2 regions of the Pseudoalteromonas sp. S3260 genome follow, and region 2 is predicted to be linked to the other one. Evidence: predicted binding sites of a transcription regulator. Region 2 holds the regulator's gene; the other holds the start of a gene.
What was found. The regulator MetJ, encoded in region 2, represses methionine synthesis genes. The targets are predictions, from matches to a motif close to TAGACGTCTAGACGTCTA.
Positions count from the first base shown of each region.

Region 1: the regulator MetJ is predicted to act here: its motif matches at 2,784-2,801, upstream of metK (methionine adenosyltransferase).

Region 1 covers NZ_PNCV01000082.1:16,005-20,448, forward strand. Annotated here, with positions in the region: gene rpiA (ribose-5-phosphate isomerase RpiA) at 1-178, opposite strand, end outside; gene CWC14_RS13805 (5-formyltetrahydrofolate cyclo-ligase) at 232-828, opposite strand; gene CWC14_RS13810 (hypothetical protein) at 847-1,392, opposite strand; gene metK (methionine adenosyltransferase) at 1,531-2,682, opposite strand; gene tkt (transketolase) at 2,948-4,444, shown strand, end outside.
Region 2 covers NZ_PNCV01000053.1:5,572-10,015, forward strand. Annotated here, with positions in the region: gene rpmE (50S ribosomal protein L31) at 1-11, shown strand, start outside; gene CWC14_RS10025 (malic enzyme-like NAD(P)-binding protein) at 535-1,776, shown strand; gene metJ (met regulon transcriptional regulator MetJ) at 1,846-2,166, opposite strand; gene metB (cystathionine gamma-synthase) at 2,365-3,612, shown strand; gene metL (bifunctional aspartate kinase/homoserine dehydrogenase II) at 3,662-4,444, shown strand, end outside.

The sequences.
Region 1 (4,444 bases), on a different contig from region 2:
AACGTGCTGTAGACGCTTCTGAACTAGATACTGCACCAACAATGGTGTCTTTTACAGTGCCTAAAGCATCAATAAAATGATTAACGGTTGAGCCTGTACCAACACCCACTATGGTGTTTTCTTTTACAAACTCCAGTGCAGCCCATGCAGCTGCTTTTTTTAATTCATCTTGTGTCATTGCTATGTGCTCATTTATGTCAAAAATAGACTGTTAGTTTACAAGATTAATTGTTACCAACAGTAGGTTTTATTGGGTGTAATAATAGTTTTAAGAGGCACATCCCACGATTCAATTAGGAGCTTATCCACTTGTTGGCATTCGTGTGCTAGGCCAATAAGTTGTGGTTGCTGCCAGTTTTCTTCGTGTAAACGTGCCAAGGTTCTATCGTAAAACCCACCCCCCATTCCAAGGCGATTACCAAATTTATCAAATGCAACAAGTGGCATAAGTAGATAATCAAGCGCTGGCAATGGGCATATTTGAGAGCAGTTCAGCTTAGGCTCCAAGATACCATAGCGGTTTGCCCTCATGGGTGAGTTTTTTTCATATCGTTGAAATAGTAAATTAGCCCCGTTGAAAGGGTGAATTACAGGTAAGTAAACATGCTGTTCAATGCTCCATAATTCATTAATTAACAATGAGGTATCTAATTCGCCATCATTGCTTAAATAAAGCGCGACATGATTTTTTTTGGCCGAGTTCATGCTTTTTAAATATTGAATAAAATTCACTTTAAGCGAGTGGGCCGCTATTTCTTGCTGGTTTTTTGATAGATTATTCCGTGCTTTACGAATATCGAGTCTTATTTGTGCGCGATTATTACTCATTAAATAACTAAACCATGATCAAAAAGAGAATAAATTAGGAAATAATAAGTACACAGCAAGCACAATAAGTAATATTACGGCTGTAGAAATCAGCGAATATAAAACAAGGTTACTGCGTTTTTTGGGCGTAGTAGAGAGTGGCTCACCTAGCATTAAATCGTCATCTTGCCATGGTTCGTCATTTTCATCAGGTAATGATAATTCAACCTCAGGGAGACGTTGTTCAATATCTTCTAGTTTTTCTTCAAGACGAATTAAGCTACTAGTAATGTAATCTAGGGCATCAAATAAGCGCTGATCTCGCTGGCTGTCGTGCGCTTTTTGAGAAGTAGCTTGTGTAGGGGCTGTTTGCTGAAGTTTGCTTTTGATCCCCAGCGTTGAAAGTAACTTAGCTTGCTTAAGGGCTTTCTCTTTGTTGCTAGGAGCAAACAGCGGCTTGCCATTAAAAAATGCCGCCACCTTTTCCGGTGAGGTTTTTAGTTTTTCTGTCAGTGCATTGGTCACTGCTTGGCTGTCTGCGCCTTCTGCAAGTCCTACAAATATAACACGAAAATTGTCGGCCATTTTTATCCCTAACACGCTTTATTGTATAAGCAGAGTATATACCTAAAATGTTAAACAGTTCGAGACTGTTTTATGACTAACTTAATACACATAGCAAAACGGCCCTAAAAAGGGCCGTTTTAATATTAGCTAGGTGGCTTACAGGCCAGCTGCTGCGCGAAGTGCGTCTGCTTTATCTGTGCGTTCCCATGGGAATTCATCACGGCCAAAGTGGCCGTAAGCCGCTGTTGGTAGATAAATAGGGCGCTCAAGATCAAGCATTTGAATTAGGCCGTAAGGGCGTAAGTCAAAGTGTTCACGAATAAGTTCGATTAAACGCGCTTCTTCTAATTTACCTGTGCCAAATGTTTCAACACTGATAGAAGTAGGCTCTGCAACGCCGATAGCGTAAGAAACCTGAAGTTCACACTTATCAGCAAGGCCTGCAGCAACAATGTTTTTAGCAACGTAACGTGCAGCATAAGCCGCTGAGCGGTCAACTTTTGATGGGTCTTTACCAGAGAAAGCACCACCACCGTGACGAGCCATGCCACCGTAGGTATCTACAATGATTTTACGACCAGTTAAACCACAGTCACCCATTGGGCCACCAATAACAAAACGACCTGTTGGGTTAATGAAAAATTTAGTTGCGCTAGTAATAAGCTCAGCAGGAAGTACTGGTTTAATAATTGTTTCCATTACCGCTTCTACTAAGTCATTTTGCGATACATCTTCGCTGTGCTGAGTAGAAAGTACAACGGCATCAATACCTACTGGCTTACCATTTTCGTATGCAAATGTAACTTGTGATTTTGCATCTGGACGCAACCAGTTAAGCTCGCCGCTTTTACGAACCTCAGCTTGACGCTGCACTAAACGGTGAGAATAAGTAATTGGAGCAGGCATTAATACTTCAGTTTCGTTACATGCGTAACCAAACATTAGGCCTTGGTCGCCAGCGCCTTGCTCTTCAGGGCTTGTACGGTCAACACCTTGGTTAATGTCTGGAGACTGTTTACCAATCGTGTTTAAAATTGCACACGAATCGGCATCAAAGCCCATGTCTGAATGTGTATAACCAATTTCACGTACTGTTTTACGTGTAATTTCTTCGATATCAACCCATGCGCTAGTCGTGATTTCACCACCAACCATAACCATACCGGTTTTAACGTAAGTTTCACACGCTACACGGGCATGAGAGTCTTGCTCTAGGATAGCATCAAGTACCGCATCAGAAATTTGATCGGCGATTTTATCCGGATGACCTTCAGAAACAGATTCAGAAGTAAATAAATGTTTTGCCATTGTAATTATGCTCACAAATATTGCGCTTCACAAACGTCGGTATTAGCGCTAAAAAATTAAGGCGCGTATTTTATCTAAAACAAATGAACTTGCATAGTTTTTTTACGCCTAGACGTCTAAATAAAATATCTAATAGTAAATGGTTCTTAAAAAATATTCATAATGCCCTATTTTTATGGGTTTTTAATTGCACACAGCCCCCACAATAAGTAAGAATGGGGATAAATAAATACCCGCGCAAATACATATAAAGGTAGGAGAATTCATGCCATCTCGCAAAGAACTTGCAAATGCTATTCGCGTCTTGTCAATGGACGCAGTACAAAAGGCCAAATCTGGTCACCCTGGAGCCCCTATGGGCATGGCTGATATCGCAGAAGTATTATGGCGCGATTATCTAAAACATAACCCAACAAATCCAGAGTGGGCTGACCGAGATCGATTTATACTCTCAAATGGTCACGGTTCAATGCTAATTTATTCTCTACTGCATTTAAGTGGTTATGACTTGCCACTGGACGAAATTAAAAACTTCCGCCAAATGCATTCCAAAACACCAGGCCATCCAGAATATGGATACGCGCCAGGAATTGAGACCACTACGGGCCCATTAGGTCAAGGGATCACAAATGCGGTAGGTATGGCGATTGCTGAAAAGGCATTAGCAGCGCAGTTTAACCGTGAAGGCCACGACATTGTTGATCACCACACGTATGCGTTTATGGGTGATGGCTGTTTAATGGAAGGCATTTCTCATGAAGCATGCTCACTAGCCGGTACATTAGGCCTAGGCAAGTTAGTGGCATTTTGGGATGACAACGGCATTTCAATCGACGGTGAAGTTGAAGGTTGGTTTAGTGATGATACCCCAGCACGTTTTAAAGCATACGGCTGGCATGTAATTAGTGACGTTGATGGCCACGACAGCGATGCAGTAAGTGCAGCAATTGCAAAAGCTAAAAGCGTGACTGATAAGCCAACACTAATTTGTTGTAAAACTATTATTGGTTACGGCTCACCTAATAAATCAGGTAGCCACGATTGTCACGGTGCACCACTAGGTGATGACGAAATTAAAGCGTCTCGCGAGTTTTTAGGTTGGACGGGCGATGCATTTGAAATCCCTGAAGATATTTATGCACAGTGGGATAACAAAGAAAAAGGCCAACAGCTTGAAGCAAGCTGGGACGAAAAATTTGCCGCATATGAAAAAGCATACCCAGAGCTAGCAGCAGAATACAAACGCCGTACACATTCAGAATTACCAGCTGACTGGGCTGAAAAATCACAAGCCTACATTGAAGAGCTGCAAGCAAACCCAGCAAACCCAGCATCACGTAAAGCGTCGCAAAATGCATTAAATGCGTTTGGCCCGTTACTACCTGAATTTATGGGTGGTTCTGCCGATTTAGCGGGTTCAAACTTAACAATTTGGGATGGCTCTAAAGGCTTAACTGCTGATGATGCAAGTGGTAACTACATTTACTACGGTGTACGTGAGTTTGGTATGTCGGCCATTATGAACGGTATTGCACTGCATAAAGGCTTTATTCCTTACGGTGCAACGTTCTTAATGTTTATGGAATACGCACGCAACGCGGTACGTATGGCTGCATTAATGAAGCAACCAAGCATTTTTGTATACACGCACGATTCAATTGGTTTAGGTGAAGATGGTCCAACTCACCAACCAGTTGAGCAAATTGCGAGCATGCGTTTAACGCCTAACCTATACAACTGGCGCCCATGTGACCAAGTTGAG
Region 2 (4,444 bases):
GCAAAAAATAATTTTTTGTTTCTATGTAAAAAAAGCACCTTAGGGTGCTTTTTTGTGGCCAAAATTTTCTTTCCTACCTGCTTTCTTAGCAATTTTGTATTTATTTTTTTTGCATAACTATTTCCTGTTCTTATTCTGAGTATGCATAAACATTTGCAGACAAAACAGCCAATATTCTCTATATTTTTATTTGTTAAACTTTAAAGATGGTACTCAAATGCAGGTAACGTGAGGTTATTTGTGTTTAAAGTTAAATAAAATTCGGTATTTCACTATTTTAATTTAAGACTAAAAAATACGCTTTATAAAAATAGAACAAGGGCAAAAAGTACCTGTGTTTTTCATTTTTATGACGAATTTATATTTTAAAAATGTCAGGATAATCTAGGGAAGTTGCTGATAAATCACTTAAAATTAACAGTTCTAGCATATAACAGGATAGACCTGATATTGCTTGGAATTTAAAAATAATAAAGGTATCGTAGATTAAAACTACCTCTCACTTTAACTTAAATTGCAGGATATAATCGCGTTATGTCAGATTTTCGTGAACAAGCACTACATTACCATGCCCATCCCGTTCCAGGTAAAATCAGTATTGAGCTGACCAAGCCCGCTGAGACGGTTAAAGACCTCGCGCTCGCATACAGCCCCGGTGTCGCAGAACCTGTTCGTGAAATTGCCGCTGATCCAGCAAATGCCTACAAATATACTGGTAAAGGAAATATGGTTGCGGTTATTACTAACGGCACCGCAATTTTAGGCTTGGGTAATTTAGGTCCACTGGCTTCAAAACCCGTTATGGAAGGTAAAGCGCTACTATTTAAGCGTTTTGCAGGGTTAGACTCTATAGATATTGAAGTTAAGCACCGTACTACCGAAGACTTTATTAACACAGTGGCTAATATTGCCGACACCTTTGGTGGAATTAATTTAGAAGATATTAAAGCGCCCGAGTGTTTTGAAATAGAAAAAGCGCTTATAGAGCGTTGTAGCATTCCTGTTTTTCATGATGATCAGCATGGTACGGCTATTGTAACGGCTGCGGGTATGCTAAACGCGCTGGAAGTACAGGGCAAAGCAATTGAAGATGCAATTATTGTATGTTTAGGTGCCGGCGCTGCAGCTGTTGCCTGTATGGAGCTTTTAATTAAATGTGGCGCGTTGCGTGAACATATTTATATGTTAGATCGCAAAGGAGTTATTCATACGCGTCGTGATGACTTGAATGAATATAAGCAATTATTTGCAAACAATACCGATAAACGTACTTTACAAGATGTAATTGAAGATGCCGATGTGTTTGTGGGTGTATCGGGCCCTAATTTATTAACCTCTGAAGATTTAAAATTAATGGCTGATAGACCCGTGGTATTTGCTTGTTCAAACCCCGATCCTGAAATCGATCCGCAATTAGCACAAGCTGCACGTAACGATTTAATTATGGCTACAGGTCGCTCTGATTATCCGAATCAAGTTAATAACGTATTGTGTTTTCCGTTTATTTTCCGTGGTGCGTTAGATGTACGTGCCAGTGAAATAAACGACGAGATGAAAATTGCTGCTGTAGAAGCAATCCGCAGTATTGCTAAAGAGCCCGTACCGGCTGAAGTGCTTACTGCCGCAGGCATCGACAAATTAGAGTTTGGTGCTAAATATATTATACCAAAACCAATGGATCCACGTTTGTTACCACGTATAGCTAAAGCGGTTGCGCAGGCGGCGGTAGACTCTGGCGTTGCACAAATTGATATGCCAGAAAACTACATGGCGTAATTGTTAAGTGTAAATTAGCGCAAAAAAAAACCTCAGCATTTGCTGAGGTTTTTTTGTATAAAGACCCTTCTAGTCTTCATTTAAAATAGGCACTTCTAGTCCCATTTCTTGCATTATTTTCTTCACTTCTTCAGGTACTTTTTCTGCGTTATCTTTACGCAAATCATCATCATTAGGCAGCGGTTGCCCGGTAAACGCATGCAAAAACGCTTCGCATAAAAGCTCGCTATTTGTTGCATGACGTAAGTTGTTTATTTGACGACGAGTACGTTCATCAGTTAATACTTTTAATACATTTAGCGGGATCGAAACGGTGATCTTCTTTACTTGTTCGGATTTTTTCCCGTGTTCTGCGTATGGGTGAATATATTCACCATTCCATTTAGCCATAAGATGTATCGTTGCCTCAGATTATAAATTGCTCACACAGCATCAAAGCGTGTAAATATGCGTGAAATTCTATCGGTTTAAAAAAGATAGTCAAATACTAGTTATTTAGCTATCTAGACATTTAAATGTTTTGACATCTTAAATTGCATGCGCTACCTTTTAGACGTCTAAACATCCAAATTAGTAAAGGTAGCGAAAATGAGTGAAAAAAATAAGGCAACAATTGCTGTTCGTAGTGGAATAGAAGCCGACAAACAGCATGGTGCGGTTGTTCCACCGCTTTATTTATCAACAACTTACTCATTTGCTGACTTTGATACAAAGCGCCAATATGATTATGGCCGCAGTGGTAACCCCAATCGTGACATTTTGGCTGAGGCGCTCACGGAGCTTGAAGGTGGCGCTAAAGGCATTATTACCGCAACAGGCATGGCAGCCGTTCACCTAACAACACAATTACTTAATAGTGACGATACGTTAGTGATCCCTCATGACTGTTATGGGGGCAGCTATCGCTTATTTACTTCGCTAGAAAAGCGCGGCTTATTAAAACTAGAAGTGGTCGATTTTACCAAAAGCGACAGTCTGACACGCATCCTTGCTATTAAACCTAAGCTGATTTGGATTGAAACACCTAGCAATCCTATTTTACGCTTAACAGATATTAAAGCGGTAACTGATACAGCTAAACAGTGTGGTGCACTGGTTGCCGCCGACAACACATTTTTATCGCCAGCATTACAAAACCCGATTAAGTTTGGCGCTGATATTGTGGTGCACTCAACCACAAAATATATCAATGGCCATTCAGACGTTGTTGGTGGCGCGGTTATCGCAGCGACTGCTGAGTTAGGTGAAGAGTTAGCGTGGTGGGCAAATAACATTGGCATCACCGGCGCGCCATTTGATAGCTATTTAACTCTCAGAGGCTTACGTACTTTAAACGTGCGTTTAAGGCAACACCAAGAAAATGCACTCGCCATTGCACAGTATTTAGAACGCTCCCAGTTTGTTGCCCAAGTTTACTACCCAGGTCTTGAATCACACCCTCAACATGCGCTAGCTAAGGCGCAGCAGCTTGGCTTTGGTGCTATGGTTAGCTTTGATATAAAAGGCGATATAAACGATGCTGCAGCGTTTTTAACGCGTTTAAATGAATTTAGCTTAGCGGAATCATTAGGTGGAGTAGAAAGTTTGATTTGTCACCCTGCGACTATGACCCACGCCGGTATGGACGCAACCGCGCGTGCAGAAGCCGGAGTAGGCGACACGCTTATTCGTATCTCGGTGGGTATTGAAGATGTAAATGATTTACTCGCTGACTTAGACAGGGTATTTAATTTGGTGCGCCCAGGGCAAGCCAATCTCGGCCTATCGGCAAAAAGTGGTGCTAGTGAATCATTTGGTTCAGCAAAGTTAAACGCGGCGCATCCGGCGTTATGGTAGTGCATACCAATCTTCAAAATACAAAACATAAATGCGAGTCGGTATTAATATGGTAAATCAGGTTCATAAATTTGGTGGTTCGAGTTTAAGCTCAGCGGATCGCTTTAAAAGTGTCGCAAATATTATTTTAACTCATGCTCAAGCTGGGGATTGTGTGGTGGTATCGGCTGCCGGTAAAACCACCGATACCTTAGTTAAACTGTGGCAAAGCTATCAACAGCAAGACACTCAAGCTATTGCTGATATTGTATTGCTATTGAGTAACCATCAAATAGCTCTGATTGAGCAATTATTAATAGCTAACGCTAAGCACCATGCGCTTGATTTACTTGAAACTGAGCTCAGTATTATTACCAAGCAGGCTAAGCAAGGAACATTAGCTGAAGCTGCGTTATTAGCACATGGTGAATTGTGGTCTGCAAGGTTACTAAGCGCTTACTTAGAACAGCTTAACGTTAGCGCTTGTGCCCATGACGCTAGGCAGTTATTTACGTTAGATGCCGGGCAGCTGCAGCATGCTAATAATCAGCAGCAGTGCTTAAAAGCCATAGAGACGAGTAAAATTAATGTAGTTACGGGGTTTATTGCGGCTGATTTACATGGTGAAACAGTGACCTTAGGGCGAAATGGCAGTGATTACAGTGCCACTTTATTAGCGCGGTATTGCAATGCTAAAAAAGTCTCTATTTGGACTGACACTCAAGGTGTTTTTAGTACTGATCCGCGTAAGGTTGCTAATGCGGTTAAGTATGCGCGAGTGTGCCGTGATCAAGCGAATTTATTAGCGAGGCTAGGTAATCCAGTATTACACGCTAAAACATTATCGCCATTA